2 regions of the Nonomuraea sp. AD125B genome follow, and region 2 is predicted to be linked to the other one. Evidence: riboswitches for the same ligand, from Rfam matches in the RefSeq annotation. Region 2 holds a riboswitch; the other holds the start of a gene.
The links. Region 2 has a riboswitch for cyclic di-AMP ahead of ACBR40_RS13950 (NlpC/P60 family protein). Riboswitches for the same ligand answer to the same signal wherever they lie in the genome.

Region 1 (7,780 bases), on a different contig from region 2:
AGCACGTCCTCCACCGGCACGCCGTCCCGCTCGGCCATCGCCAGCAGGCTCGTACGCAGCGGGCCCTCGCGCATGGGGGTGAAGTCGTTGAACATCGGCTCGAACACCACGGGATAGACGAACGAGGCCGCCACCGTGAGGGCGAACGCGCCCGCGGCCGCCGGGATCCACCAGCGGCGGAACCGGCGCGCCAGCGCCACCAGCGCCGTGACGGTCAGGGCGAGCAGGAACGCCTCGACGGCCGCGTTCTTCAGCCGGTCGCCGCTCCAGGACGGCCAGGACTGGGTGGACAGGCCGTACTCGCGCAGGACGGTCTCGAACCACATGCCGAGGGGCCAGCGGAGCGCCAGCGTGGCCGCGGCGATCACCGCCACGCCCAGGATCGTCCGCAGCCACCACGGGCCGCGCAGCCACCCGGTCGCCCGCGCGCCGAGCGGGGTGGCGACCAGGAGGCCCGCGACGAGGACCGTCAGGGCCAGGGAGAGGTAGCTCGGCAGGCTCGTCGCGGCGTCGAACGCCTGGGAGCGGGCGAGCTGGGCGGCGGTGAAGTCGCGGGCCGGGCCGGGCGGCTCCCCTGCGGTCAGCAGCGCCTGCCAGGGGGTGGTGAGGGCGGCCACGGCCAGGACGAGGGCGGCGAGGACGGCCAGCGCGAGCGCGGCCTGGCGGCGCAGGCGGACCTCGCCGCCCTCCTGCTGGCCGTCGTAGGCAGGCGCGCCGCTCACGGCCCGATCGCCGCCTTCATAGGCGGGCGCGCCGCTCACAGCCCGATCGCCGCCTTCATAAGCGGGCGCGCCGCTCACGGCCTGATCACCGCCTTCATAAGCGGGCGCGCCGCTCACAGCCCGATCGCCGCCGTCGCCGGCGGGCTTGGCGCCGTCCGGCTGCCGGCGTTCGCTCATCTGCCTCCCCCTCTCACGCCCTCACGCCCTCACGCCCTCACGCTCTCACGCGAGCTGTTCGCGCACGTACGCGCGCCAGCGGGCCGTCAGCGTGGCCGTGGAGAGCCCGAGCCCGGCGAGTGCCCGGTCGGCGCCGTCCACCCGGGCCTCACGGTAGAGGCGTACCAGAGTCCCCTCGCCGAAGCGGTCGGCGAGGAAGCGACACGCCAGCCAGGCCTCCTGGTAAGCCCGTGCGAGCCGCGCCGGGTCGCTCCCGTCGGCGGCGAAGGCGGCGGGGCCGGGCAGTGCGGCGGGCAGGCGTCCCGCGCGCACCTCGTCCGCCAGTTCGGCGGCGGCCGTCCGTACGGGCAGTCCCGAGTCGCGGTAGCCGACGTAGTCGGCGAAACCCTCGTACAGCCAGATGGGGAGGCGGTCGGTGCTGGCGGCGACGTGGGTGAGCTCGTGCGCCAGGACGACGTCCCTGCCGGTGGGGTTGAGGCGGGCGAAGACCTCGGGGACGACGAGCACCCGGTCGCCGTCGGCGAGCGCGGCGAGGCCCTCGATCGGGCCGGTCCCGGCCAGGCGGGCCGCCTCGGCGGCGGAGGCGGGGACGACCACGAGGGGGCGTACGGGCTCGCCGAGGACCGTTCCGACGCGGAGCGCGGCCGTGTCGGCCAGGTGCGCCAGCTCGGCCAGCGACACGGACGAGGTGGGCGTGGCCGGGGCGATGATCATGGACCGTGTCCCACGGACGGTGACGGACTCCCCCGGCCACAGTCCGCGCGCGCCCGCGGGCGGCGCGGGAGCGGCCGCGATCGGCGCGCTCGCGACCGGGATGAACGCGAGGAGCGGCACCAGGAGGAGGAGAGCCGCCGGGGCGGCTCGTCGGCGTCGGCTCACCTGGTCGGACACGATGCCCGATGGTAGCCGGGCCGGACGGGTGCCCGGGGTGGGAAAAGGCGACAGCCCCGCCCGATCCCGTACGGGGATCGGGGCGGGGCTGTGGTCACATACCGGGACGGACCGCGCCGACGAACGACGATTTGCGCCATCCGCTCAGCTTGTCGATACGTACCCGTTCGCCGGTCCTGGGCGAGTGGATCATCTTGCCCTTGCCGACGTACATGCCTACGTGGCCGAGCCCGTTGAAGAACATCAGGTCGCCTGGCTTGAGCTTCTTCCAGGAGACCTTCGTCCGGGTGCGGGCGAACTGGCTGCTCGCCACGCGCGGGAGCCTGATTCCGGCCTTCTTCCAGGCGTACTGGACGAGTCCGGAGCAGTCGAACGAGCCGGGGCCGGTGCCGCCGTAGCGGTACGGGTCCCCGATCTGGTTCTTGGCCACGGCGACGGCCCGGTGAGCCTTCGCCTGCTGCCGAGCGACCTTGCGTGCCTTGGCCGACCTGGCGGTCTTGACGGCCTTGGCGGACTTCGACGACTTCGTGCTGGTCTGCACCGAGGTCGTGGAGGTCGTGGCCGCGTCGCTCGTGGTCGCCGCCTGAGCCGCCGGGGCGTGGAGGACCACACCTCCGGCCGTCACGGTCATGGTGAGCGCCGCGCCACTCAGGGCAAGACGGGACAGACGGGGGTTAAGCGGGGAGGTAGACAGGATTTCTCCTTGAGACTTCCACGAACGCCTACCGGGTTAGCTGACGGATTCGGGCCTGGAAGTAGCCCTACGGCGCGTGCGAACAGCGCCGATTCACCCCTGATCCCCTAGGGAGGGGGATCGGTGGTTCCCCGGCTCCGTGCCTCCTGGCTGCACGGATTCGGCAGGTCGCCGCCCCGTCGAGGTTTTTCTCATGGGGATGCACGGGAGGCGACCGGCGGATTCTGCGGGCGACATGGCGTGTCACCGCGACGCCAGAAGCTACGCCGACACCTCACGAATCGGCAAAGCGGACGGCGGCTTGTCAAGATCAGACAAGGGACCGAGTCAGGATCGAAACTCCTGCTCGGCGACCGGCCTCCGTTACCGGAATGTGACCATACTCACACTTCTCGGGACAGGGCCCAGTAAGGGGCGATTTGTCACTTTCGTCACAGTTTTCACTGCGATAACAGGGCACCGCGCCGCCGGCGCGGGAGGACGTACGGACGGGCCTCAGGGACGGATGGCGCCCACGAGCCGCCGCCCGTAGGCCGACAGCTTGACGACCTTCACGACGTCGCCCGTCTGCGGCGCGTGAACGATCTGCCCGTTGCCCGCGTAGATACTGACGTGCCCCAGTCCCTCGCTGAAGATGAGGTCCCCGGGCTGCAGCGCGTCCAGGCTCACCCGGCGGTTCGCCCCCCAGGCCCACTGCTGCCACGTCGTACGCGGCAGCGAGACCCCCGCGGCCCGCCAGGCCGCCTGCGTCAGGCCGGAGCAGTCGTAGCCGCCCGGCCCGGTCCCGCCGAACACGTACGGCTTGCCGATCTGCGCGTAGGCGAAGCGCAGCACCGAGGCCGCGTTGCCCGACGCGGAGCCGGTGTACTTCATGCCGGTGCTGTTGGGGTTGCCCGGGTTGTAGGCGTTCAGCTTCTCCAGCAGCTTCTTCTGCTGGGCGATGAGCTTGAGGATCTCCGCGCGTTCCTTCTGGACCCCGTCGCGCTCCTTGTCGGCCGCCTCCAGGGCCTTCTCGGCCTTGTCCCGCTCGGTCTTGAGCCCGCGGTTCTCCCGGTCGAAGGCGCTCAGCTTCTCGGCCCGTTCCTTGGAGATCTGGCCGGTCAGCGCGAGGCGGGCGAGGAAGTCGTCGGGGTTGTCGGCGCCGAGGAAGCCCGGCAGGGACGTGACGTCGCCGCCGAGCTGGTAGCTGTCGACGGCCATGCTGATCACCTGGGCGCGCAGGTCGGCGACGGTGGCCAGCTTGCGCTTGTAGCTGTTGTCGAGGTCCGTGTAGCTGGACTTCGCCTTCTTGTACCGCTCCGTGGCCGTGTTGTAGCGGTCGACGACCTTGTCCGCCTTGTCGTTGAGCTTCTCCAGCTTGGCCTTGGCCTGAGCGAGCGTCGGCTTGGGATCGGCGATCGCGGCCCCGGTGGGGGTAAGCACCAGTCCGAACGCGATCCCCGCGGCCACCGGTACCCGGCCAAACCTCACTGCGTCGCCTCCCAGGGTAAACATCTGGGGCGAATAGTACAGAAGTGGCGGGTGAGGTCTCACCTCAACGGGTAAAACCTTAAATTCGTAATCTAGGCGCGACCAAGCCGGCGCAACAGCAGAGCAGACGGAACCGGTCTGGCTCCCATCCGCCGCACCGATTCGGCCACCTCGCGGTCGGAGGACACGACGGCGATGGCCCGCCCCGGCGGCTCGACCCGGACGAGCTGCCGGATGAGGTCGTCGGCGATCTCCCCGGGGTCGCTGAAGAGCACCCGCACCCCGCGCGGCGCGACGACCTGCACGGGGGCGTTGAGCTCGGCCCCGTCGAAGACGACGGTCACCTCGACCCTGGTCTGCGCGGCCAGCCCGCCGAGGTTGGTCATGAGGCGGTTGCGCTGGTCGGCCAGGGTGAGCGTGCCGTAGCCGGTCTTGGTGACGTTGTAGCCGTCGATGATGAGGTGGATCTGCGGGATCGCGAGGAGCTGGTCGAGCAGCTGCGGGTCGTCGTCGGCCAGCGCCCGCGCGGGCACGCCGCGCACGCCCGGCCGCTCACCGGGGTGGGCCGCGACCGAGTCGGCGGGCCGGCTGATGGTGGCCGGCAGGCCGAGCTCCCTGCGCAGCCCGGCCGAGGCGTCCTGCAGGGCGTCGAGCAGCACCCGGATGCGGGCGTCCTCCAGGCTGCGGCCCTCGCGGGCGGCCCGGCGCGAGGCTTCCAGCTGCTTCTCGACGTCGGCCAGCCGCTCGCGCAGCCGCCGCAGCTCGGACTCGCCCGCGCTGCCCGCGGCCACGGCGGCGGTGCGGGCCTCCTCGGCCACGCGCTCCATCTCCTCGGTCCTGGCGAGCGCGGCCTTGGCCCGCTCGCGGGCGTCGTGGAGCTTGCGCCGCAGGTCGGAGTTCTCGGCGCGGGCGGCCTTGAGCTGCTCGCGCAGCCGGTCGGCCTCCTCCTTGGCGGCGCTCTTCTGCGCCGCGAGCTGCTCGCGCAGCCGGGAGACCACCTCCTCGCGCTCGGAGCCCTCGGCCGCCGCGGCGGACTGCTGGAGATCGCTCCGGGCGAGCTCGATCATCTCCTCCCAGCCGGGGGGCCGGGTGAGGTAGGCGGCCGCGGCCACCAGCACGGGGTCGGCCGCGGGCGGGATCTGGCCGTCGGCCAGCGAGGCGACCAGCTCGGGCCAGCCGGCGGCCACCGACTCGGCGACCAGCTCGCGGAACTTCTTGTCGTTCTCCAGCTGCGCGGCGATGGGCGCGCTGCCCAGTTTGGCCCTCTTGCGCGCCTCGAACTTGGCGATCCCGCGCAGCGGCGGCGGGATGGAGACAGCGGGCAGTGTCCCGAGAACGGTGGCCGCCAGGTCCACGACGTTGAGCCGTACCTGCTCGGGGAGCGGGCGAGACAAGCCTTCACCCGCTGAACTCATCCCACTTGTCCCTTCGTGACATGCCCTTTCAGACAAGGGTACGGCTGCCGCGTACCTGACCGTAACGGCCGCCTGTGTATGGACGAGCGCTTGGTCGGGGGTGTACGACAGGTGAACGGCAGGTGTGCACCCGGGAGGCCGACCGTGACGGAGCAGATGCGTACTTCCACCCGTGACCTCCACGAACTCCGTGAGCAGGTGGCCGCGTGGCTGCGCGGCAGGGTCGGCGGGGACGCCTCCGTGTCGGAGCTGGAGCGCCCCACCGACAACGGCATGTCGAGCGAGACCCTGTTCTTCACCGCGACCTGGGAGGGGCGGCGTACGCGCTGCGTGGCACGGCTGGCACCTGCGGGAGAAGCGGTTCCGGTCTTTCCCGACTACGATCTGCGGTCGCAGTTCGAGATCATGCGTTTGGCCAGGGAAAAAGCTGGGATTCCAGCGCCCAGGACGCTCTGGTTCGAGCCGGACCCCGCGCCGCTCGGCTCCCCGTTCTTCGTCATGGAGCGGGCCGAGGGGCTGGTGCCGCCGGACGTGCTGCCGTACACGTTCGGCGGCTGGCTGTGCGAGGCCGCCCCCGAGGACCAGCGCCGGCTGCAGGAGGCCAGCGTGGGCGTCGTGGCCGCGCTGCACCGGACCCCGTTCACCCCGGACGAGCTGGCCCTTTTCGGGCCGCCGGGCCTGCGCGCGCACGTGGACGCCCAGTACGCCTACTACCGGTGGGCGCACGGCAAACGTCCCATCCCGCTGCTGGAACGGGCCTTCGCCTGGCTGGAGGCGCACTGGCCGGAACAGCCCGGCCCGGACGTGCTGCTCTGGGGCGACGCCCGCATCGGCAACCTGATGTTCAGGGACTTCGTGCCGGTCGCGGTGCTCGACTGGGAGATGGCCGCAGTGGGGCCGCGCGAGCTGGACCTCTCCTGGATGATCTTCCTGCACCGTTTCTTCCAGGACCTCACCGTCGCCATGGGCCTGCCCGGCATGCCGGCCTTCATGCGCGCCGAGGACGTCTGCCGCACCTACCGCGAACTGACCGGCCACGAGCCGCGCGACATGGGTTTCTACGAGATGTACGCGGCCCTGCGCCACGGCATCATCATGGCCAGGATCTGGCAGCGCAGGGTCCACTTCGGCGAGCAGCCCGACCCGGACGACCCCGACGACCTCGTCCTGCACCGGGCGACGATCGAACAACTCCTCACCACCTGACCCGGCCCGCCGGCCGGGTCAGGCCGCCGCGTCGTAGACCAGCAGCGCCACCTGGACCCGGTTGTTGAGTGCCAGCTTGGTGAGGATGCGCGAGACGTGCGCCTTGACCGTGGGCACGCTCATGTACAGCTCGCTCGCGATCTCGGCGTTGGAACGGCCCTGCCCCACGGCCATCGCCACCTCCCGTTCGCGCTCGCTGAGCCGGGCGAGCAGCCGCCGGGCCCGTGCGGTGCGCTCCCCCGCGCCGCCGTCGGAGACGTGCGTGATGAGCTGCCGCGTCACGGCGGGCGACAGGATCGGCTCGCCCGCCGCGACCTTCCTGATCGCCTGCACCAGGTCGGCGGGGGCGATGTCCTTGAGCAGGAACCCGGCCGCCCCCGCCCGCAACGCCCGCAGCACCTGCGCGTCGGCGTGGAACGTGGTCAGCACCACCACCTCGGGCGGCGCCGCCGTCGCCCGCAGCGCCTCGGTGGCGGTGAGGCCGTCCACGGCCGGCATGCGGATGTCCATGAGCACCACGTCCGGCCGGTGCTCGGCGACCAGCGGCGGCACCTCCGCCCCGTCCGCGGCCTCGCCCACGATGGCGATGTCACCTGCGCCACCCAGGATCATCGACAGACCGGCACGCACCATCGCGTCGTCGTCGACCACGAGCACCTTGATCAATGCCTCTCCCCCGCCCTCTCCCCCTCCACGTGCCCGGCCGCCCCCGCCGCCGTCTCTTCCACCGCTCGACCTGCCGTCTCCCCCGCCGCCGCCTTTTCCGTCGCCCGACCTGCCGTCTCCCCCGCCGGCTCTTCTGGCCATGGCAGCCGGACGCGCACCACGAACTCCCCCTCCGGCGTCGGGCCGTGCTCCAACCGGCCGCCGGCCAGCTCCGCCCGTTCGGCCAGCCCGATGAGCCCTGCCCGCGCCCCCGGGATGCGAGGGAGATGGCGGGCGCCGAGCGGGTTGCGGACCTCCGCCGACAGCTCCGAGCCCGGGGCACCGGCAACGGTCACGGTGACCGGCTGCCCGGCGGCGTGCTTGCGCGCGTTGGTGAGCGCCTCCTGCACGATGCGGTAGACGTTGCGGCCCAGCCCGTCCGGCGCGTCGCCCGCCCGCTGCTCCAGCCGTACGTCCATGCCGGCCTGGCGGCACTCCTCGACCAGGGACGGCAGGTCGGCGAGCGTGGGCTGCGGCCGGTCGGGCACCTGGTCGTCGCC
Region 2 (7,780 bases):
CGCAGGTCCGGCGGAGCGGTCATCCGGCGGATGCGCATCCGGGAGCCGGCCTCGTCGATGAGGTCGATCGCCTTGTCGGGCAGGTAGCGGTCGCTGATGTAGCGGTCGGCCAGCTGCGCCGCGGCCACCAGCGCGTCGTCCGTGATGGACACGCGGTGGTGCGCCTCGTAGCGGTCACGCAGACCCTTGAGGATCTCGATCGTGTGGCTGAGCGAGGGCTCGGCCACCTGGATCGGCTGGAAGCGGCGCTCGAGCGCGGCGTCCTTCTCAAGGTATTTGCGGTATTCGTCGAGCGTGGTCGCGCCGATCGTCTGCAGCTCGCCGCGGGCCAGCATCGGCTTGAGGATGCTGGCGGCGTCGATCGCGCCCTCCGCGGCGCCCGCACCCACGAGCGTGTGCAGCTCGTCGATGAACAGGATGATGTCGCCGCGCGTGCGGATCTCCTTGAGCACCTTCTTCAGGCGCTCTTCGAAGTCGCCGCGGTAACGGGAGCCGGCGACCAGGGCGCCGAGGTCAAGCGTGTAGAGCTGCTTGTCCTTCAGCGTCTCGGGCACCTCGCCCCTGACGATCTTCTGCGACAGGCCCTCGACGACGGCGGTCTTGCCGACGCCGGGCTCGCCGATGAGAACGGGGTTGTTCTTGGTCCTCCGGGAGAGGACCTGCATGACCCGCTCGATCTCCTTCTCACGGCCGATGACCGGATCCAGCTTGCCCTCGCGGGCCGCCTGGGTCAGGTTGCGGCCGAACTGGTCGAGCACCAGGGACGTGGACGGGGCCGACTCCTGGGGGCCGCCCGCGGCCGCCGGCTCCTTGCCCTGGTAACCGTGCAGCAACTGGATCACCTGCTGCCGGACACGGTTGAGATCAGCTCCAAGCTTGACCAGCACCTGGGCCGCCACACCCTCACCCTCGCGGATGAGCCCGAGCAGGATGTGCTCGGTGCCGATGTAGTTGTGGCCCAGCTGCAGAGCCTCACGGAGCGACAGCTCGAGGACCTTCTTGGCCCGCGGGGTGAAGGGAATGTGCCCCGACGGAGCCGACTGGCCCTGGCCGATGATCTCCTCGACCTGCTGGCGCACACCCTCAAGGCTGATGCCCAGGCTCTCCAGAGCCTTGGCGGCAACGCCCTCACCTTCGTGGATCAAACCAAGAAGAATGTGCTCAGTGCCGATGTAGTTGTGGTTGAGCATCCTGGCCTCTTCTTGGGCCAAGACGACAACACGCCTCGCTCGGTCGGTGAACCTCTCGAACATCTCGTCGCTCCTCACAGAGCGGTCAGTCAGGGCCGGTAAATCCGGTCCCGTCCTCCCGCATGCTAGCCCTGGCTCGGCGAACCGTGCCCACTCGCCTCTGACACGCTCTATAGCAGAGACGTTCCCCGAGAGCAGGGCGTTCACCCTCTATCCAACTACTGTTCGGGGGTCACGTGTTCCCGATACGCCGCAAGCGAACGATGTTTAGGCCGCTACGGGGAGACGACACCGAATTGCCGCCGCGGCGTATGCAGATCGACACGGATCGGCCGCCGGACGCCCGGGTGTGCGGCCCGGCGAAGGGGTCGCGCCCGCCGCATCGCCGATGATGCCGCGTCCGTTTCTCATGCGTAATCATCCTATGTCGTGTGGCGGGGATGGCCAAGCGCGGTCACTACGCCCTGAGCATGACCCGGCACCTACCGCTCCCGTCGCAAAAGCTCATCCGGTCAGCCGGGTTACCGGCCTCATCACGCGGGCGCGTGGGGACCGGGCATTGTGCGCACCCGCCCCGCCAAGCCGGTTTTGCCCCGCCTCTCGCAGACGCTTCCCAGCTTTTACTCAGGAACACCCGCGAGGAACAGCACGAGGAACGCGGTGGAGGAGCCCGCGCGCATGCCCGGAGGAACGGACAGCGGGGGCCTTTCGGCTTTGGAGCAGGCCGGGGACGACGCTTCACATATGCGGGCGCGGCCGGCGAATCGGCGGCCGACACCAGCCGCGACAGCCGATCAAAACGCCCGCATATGTGAGCGCATCAGCAGATCGTCCTCTGGGGCGTTCCACCATTCGAGACGCCCCTGAATACGATCATGCGCTTATGGCGGCCGCCGGGGTCCAAGGCGAACGGCATAAGCGCACGGTCGAGCGACGACTCTTTCAGTGAGCCGCCTCGTACTGCTCGACGACGGTGGAGGCGATACGGCCGCGCTCGCTGACCGGCAGGCCGCGGGACTTCGCCCACTGCCGGATCTCCGAGCTCTTCTCCCGGGTCATCGCACGGTTGCCGCCGCGGGTGCGACGACGCGTGGTGGTGGCGCCCGCCCGGCGCGCGTGCTGCACGAAAGGCGAGAGCGCGTCCCTCAGCTTCTTGGCGTTAAGGTCGCTGAGGTCAATCTCATAGGAGGAGCCGTCAATAGCGAAGCTGACCGTCTCATTGGCCTCGCCCCCATCGAGGTCATCGATGAGAATCTCCTGGATGTGCTTGGCCATCTACGCAATCCTTTCGCGGGCATTGTTTCATTCGCCTGCCCAAACATATACCCGAAAAGGCGCGGAGACAATTCAGCACAGCGGGGATTCGCTGACTGGCCGATCAGTTCTGCTTCTCGGCGGGCTGCTGAGCCTTAGGCCGGCGCCCGGCGCCCTCGTGGCGGACCAACTTCACCACGCCAAAGATGAAGGCTCCGCCGACCACGACCGGGGGGATGAGCGCTGACAATACATCTGTTAGGGCTTCCATTCGTCCTCGCCTCCACGGCTGACGGGGTTTCGAGGGCGCTATATGCGCCCGGGGCCGCTGCCCGGAGGAGCGTGACCCCAGTGCAGCGTACGGCGGCAACCGCCCGCAACTGACCATAGCGGCACACACATGCCCTGCGAGTCTCAGGGGCGCCGACATCCGGCAACCCGGACGCCCCATAGCCTAATGGCAGTCTCTCCAGACTCCTTACCGGATCAAGCGGAAATTTTGCGAAAGGCATCCGCCCAGGTGTGGAAGGCTCAGCGAAGATCTTTTACCACACGCGTTCCGGCCAGCCGGTCGTGCGGGCCGCGCTCCAGCGGCTTGTCCATCAGGATCAGCAGCCCCACCGCGAACAGCAGCATTCCGGCCAGGAGATTGACCACCGGAATGCCGATCAGCATGAGCGCCCCTGGATAGACCAGGGCCCGTTTCAGCGCGGCCCTGGACGCCGGCGCCTCGGGGGACAGGCGAATCCGCATGATCGCCTTGCCGAACGTCCGGCCCCCGCGGGAATGGGCCCACCAGTCGTAGCCGGTATAACCGGCTCCGGCGACCAGGGAGGCGCCCACACCGGGCAACCTGCCGTCGAACAGCTCCAACAACCCGACAGTCCGGAAGACGCCCCAGAGCGCGATGAACAGAATGTAATAGAAGACCCCGAAGACGAGCCCTTCAATCAGCCGGGCGCCGAGGCGTTCCCACCATTCCGCCGGCAGCGTGTCCGCTCGCGGCGCGGTCCCGGTCATAACCTCCACCTCGCGTCGTCGGCGGCCCCGAATGGGGTGTGCGGGTGTCCCCATTCTGGTACGGCCCGGCGGGCAAAACATAGGGGCCGGCGGTAAGCCGGCCCCCAGGTTCGCGTCCCGCGCGGACTACTTGATCTTCACGACCACCGTACGCGCGACCTTGTCGGCGAACGTCTGCTGCAACGGCTTGTCCCAGAGCTGGGATGCGCCGTTGACTCCCACGCCCGCGTAGGCGAGCACCCAGCCGAGCAGCGGGATGGCGTTGAACACCCACCAGCCCCACGTGACGCCGGCCCGCTTGAGCGCGGCGTCGTTCGGCAGGCCCTTGGCAGGCATCGGCTGGCCGACGAGGACGACCTTGATGCCCATCACCATCTTGCCGACGGTCTGGCCGCTCATCTTCAGCAGGAAGAAGTCGTAAGCCACCCAGAGGGCCGCCGCGACGAGCGCCGCCAGGATGCTGGCGAGGAACGACGTGCCGATGCCGCTGCTGGTGCCGTCGAGCGAGCTGTAGCTCGCCACGAAGAAGATGCCGAGGATCAGGCCCACGACGAAGTTGATGACGAACAGGATGACGCCGTCGATCAACCTGGCCACCAGGCGCTGCCACCACTCGGCGAGCGGGGCGGGCGCGCCGGGCGGCTGGACGCCGACCGGCTGGCCGTAGCCGGGCTGGCCATAGCCCTGCTGCTGGCCGTAGCCCTGCTGTCCGTAGCCTTGCTGCTGGCCGTAGCCCTGCTGACCGTACTGCTGGTCGCCGTACTGCTGGCCGTAGCCCGGCTGGGACTGGCCCTGCTGGCCGTAACCCTGCTGACCGTAGTCAGGCTGGGACTGCGGCTGCTGACCGTACTGGGCCTGCTGGCCGTAGCCCTGCTGCTGACCGTAGTCGGGCTGGGACTGCGGCTGCTGGCCGTAGCCCTGGCCGTAGTCGGGCTGGGACTGCGGCTGCTGGCCGTACTGCGGTTGCTGGCCGTAGCCCGGCTGGGTGCCGTACTGGCCCGAGGAGGGCTGCTGGCCGTAGCCGGGCTGTGACTGCGGCTGCTGGCCGTACTGGGGCTGCTGGCCGTAACCCGGCTGGGACTGACCCTGCTGGCCGTAGCCCGGCTGGGACTGGCCCTGCTGGCCGTAGCCCTGCTGACCGTAGTCAGGCTGGGACTGCGGCTGCTGACCGTACTGGGGCTGCTGGCCGTAGCCCTGCTGCTGGCCGTACTGCGGTTGCTGGCCGTAGCCCTGCTGGCCGCCGTACTGGGGCTGCTGCCCGTAGCCCTGCTGCTGGCCGTAGTCGGGCTGGGACTGCGGCTGCTGGCCGTATTGAGGCTGCTGGCCGTAGCCGGGCTGCTGCTGGTTGTAGGAGGACTGGCCGAAGGCGTCGTCCGTGCGGTAGCCGACCACGGTGGCGTCGGGGTCGGGCTCGCCGGGGTGACGGCCCTGGTGCTGCTGGCCGTAGGGGGGATTGCCAGGCGCGGAGTTCTCGCCGGATTCGTCTTGCGGATACGGCGGCTGTCCGGTGCTCACCGTGTCACCTCGCTTCGCGTGCGCATGTGGCACGTGTCAGGGCACATGCCTGTGCTGCCCAACGTATCGACATAGGTATCAACAATCACCTTTCCAATTGGTCAAGGTCCGCGTCACCCGATGTCAGATGGAGCAGCATGCGGGTGTTGCCCAGGGTGTTCGGCTTGACGTGCTCCAGGTCGAGGAACTCGGCCACACCCTCGTCGTACGAGGCCAGAAGTTCGGCGTAGACCTCCGGTGAGACCGGTGTCCCCTGGATGGGCCGGAACCCGTGCCGGGCGAAGAATTCGATCTCGAAAGTGAGACAGAATACGCGCCGCAGACCCAGATCCTTAGCCTGCTGTATGAGGGCCTCCACGATCCGGTGGCCGATGCCCATGCCCCGGCACTCCGGATCGACGGCGACCGTGCGGACCTCGGCGAGATCCTCCCACAGGACGTGCAGGGCGCCGCAGCCGGCGACCCGCCCGCCGAGATCGGCCACCCAGAACTCCTGTACGTCCTCGTACAGCGTCACCGTGGTCTTCTCCAGGAGCCGGGGACCCGCGCCCGCGTAGGTGTCGACCAGGCGCCTGATGCCGCGGACGTCGGGCGTGCGGGCACGCCGGACCACCACCGCGGTCTCGGGCGCTGTCAGCTCGGCCACCTGCTCCATGGCTCTCCAGAGTACAGATGTCATTACGGCTCGGACCTAACTCCCTCAACCGCCCCGTACCCGGGGTCCGGTACGACTGTCCAGGCGCAGGTCCGACGTTCGCCGACGTCAGGCAAAACCAAGGGCAAAAAGGACATAAAGTCTCTCGTGTACGCTTGATCACGAGATCACCTTGTGACCCTTCGGTTGTGAAACCTCAACAGATCAAGCAGTTCTGGTTGAGCAGGAACCGGGAGTGCATTAGTGTCCAGCGACGACGTTCCCCGCGTGTCGCGCGCGGGAGACACGCCCAATTCCCGCAAGGGAAGCCGGGGACCCGCCGATGGCGCCCGCCGCACGCCATCACTGGGGTGAATCCGAAACGTTCGGTAGGGCTCCTCCGGCCCGAACCCGTCAGCTAACCCGGTAGGCGTCGAGGAAGGGAGTCGGTTGGTGAAGCGCACGCGCACGCGTGGGGACGAGAGGACGGCGGGCGGGAGCGCCCCCCGTCGGGAGCGGTTCCGGCGACCGTTCCGCCTCGGAGCGGCGGCCCTGATGGCCGGCGCGTTACTGGCGGCCCCCATCGCCCCGGCGTCCGCGGAGCCCAAGCCCTCGCTCAAGGAGCTGTCGGAGCGGGTCGAGAAGATGCACGTCGAGATCGAGACGCTCACGGAGCAGTACAACGGCCAGCGGGAGAAGTACAAAACCGCCAAGAAGGCCGCCGACTCCGCCCAGAAGACCTTGGCCGACAGCCAGGCCGACCTCGCCGCCAAGCGCGCGAAGGCCGTCATGCTCGCCCAGAACGCCTACATCACCGGCGGGCTCAACCGCTCGCTCACCTTCATGCAGTCCGACGATCCTGAAGAGTTCCTCGACCGGGCCGCGACCACGCACGCGCTGGAGACGCAGCAGAGCGAAGAGGTCAACCAGCTGCTCAAGGCCATGGACGCGGCCACCCGCGCCGAGGCCGGCGCCAAGACCCGCATGGAGGAGCTGCGCGGGATCGTGGCCGACCTCGACGCCAAGCGCGACAAGATCACCGCCCTCGTGGCCAAGACGGAGAGCAGCCTCTTCCGCCGCGCCCTCGGCGAGGCCGGGCAGCCCGGCACCCGCGCCGTACGCGTCAACCTGCCGATCCCCGGCACCGGCAAGGCCGCCGCGGCCGCCAGGTGGGCGCTCACGCAGCAGCTCAAGCCGTACGTGTGGGGCGCGGGAGGCCCCAGCTCCTACGACTGCTCCGGCCTGGTCATGGCCGCCTTCAGGCGCGTCGGCATCTCGCTGCCGCACTACACCGGCGACCAGTGGACCGCGGGCCGGCACATCTCCCGTGAGGAGATGCGCCCCGGCGACCTGGTCTTCTTCTACAGCGACCTGCACCACGTCGGCATCTACATCGGCGGGGGCATGATGGTGCACGCCCCGCGCACCGGCGACGTCGTACGGGTGGCCGCGCTCGGCAACCGGCCCTTCGCGGGCGCGGTGCGCATCGCAGACTGAGCCGGCATGACCCGGTGACCTTTGCTCAAGCGTCCCTTCAGATGAGATGGCGGCGTGCCGCCCAGGCCACGGCCTCGATGGCCGTGGCCACACCGATGCGGTCGCAGATGCCGCGCAGTCTTCGGCGCACCGTGCGTCCGCTGATGTCCAGACGTCTCCCCACTCGATCCACAGTGACGCCCTTGGCCAGCTCGCCGAGTAAAGCCAGATCCGCGTGGCTCAGCTCAACGCCTTCAGTGAGCACTTCCATCGGGAGCCCTCCCCCCCAACAGCAGAATTTGGACCTCACAACGGGCCAAAGCCGCTCGTCTCGCAGAAGGTAAACGCATCTCTGAAAGGTCGTCAAGCGTGATAAATCCCGCCCTTGACGAGCGCTATTGACATGATCGCGTATATGTGACCTACTCGCCATATGCCGACCGGATGCTGGACGCGCGATGACCGATCTCGTTGATCAGTCCGGAGGCTCATCTCCCTCCCCTTCGGGTTCGGCGGACCTTCTGGGTTTTGATCCCGCGGACCCCGGATTTCTGGCTGATCCCTATGCGCGCTACCACGCGCTGCGCGAACGCGGGCCGATCTTCCGTACGCCGGCGGGGCTGTTCGTCCTGACCGATCACGAATTGTGCGGTGCCATGCTCCGCGATCCGCGTTTCGGTCACGGCCCCAG

Region 1: another riboswitch for cyclic di-AMP. It lies ahead of ACBR40_RS24985 (C40 family peptidase); the one in region 2 lies ahead of ACBR40_RS13950 (NlpC/P60 family protein).

What each region holds. Positions count from the first base shown of each region.
Region 1 covers NZ_JBGLOU010000009.1:280,098-287,877, forward strand. The annotation lists gene ACBR40_RS24975 (M48 family metallopeptidase) at 1-899, opposite strand, end outside; gene ACBR40_RS24980 (hypothetical protein) at 945-1,790, opposite strand; gene ACBR40_RS24985 (C40 family peptidase) at 1,885-2,421, opposite strand; cyclic di-AMP (ydaO/yuaA leader) riboswitch at 2,495-2,660, opposite strand; gene ACBR40_RS24990 (NlpC/P60 family protein) at 2,980-3,906, opposite strand; gene ACBR40_RS24995 (NYN domain-containing protein) at 4,047-5,369, opposite strand; gene ACBR40_RS25000 (phosphotransferase family protein) at 5,514-6,575, shown strand; gene ACBR40_RS25005 (response regulator transcription factor) at 6,594-7,241, opposite strand; gene ACBR40_RS25010 (sensor histidine kinase) at 7,238-7,780, opposite strand, start outside.
Region 2 covers NZ_JBGLOU010000004.1:422,667-430,446, reverse strand. The annotation lists gene ACBR40_RS13975 (ATP-dependent Clp protease ATP-binding subunit) at 1-1,253, opposite strand, end outside; gene ACBR40_RS13970 (Lsr2 family protein) at 2,133-2,465, opposite strand; gene ACBR40_RS13965 (RDD family protein) at 2,976-3,464, opposite strand; gene ACBR40_RS13960 (RDD family protein) at 3,591-4,979, opposite strand; gene ACBR40_RS13955 (amino-acid N-acetyltransferase) at 5,065-5,634, opposite strand; cyclic di-AMP (ydaO/yuaA leader) riboswitch at 5,911-6,061, shown strand; gene ACBR40_RS13950 (NlpC/P60 family protein) at 6,169-7,110, shown strand; gene ACBR40_RS13945 (LuxR C-terminal-related transcriptional regulator) at 7,148-7,360, opposite strand.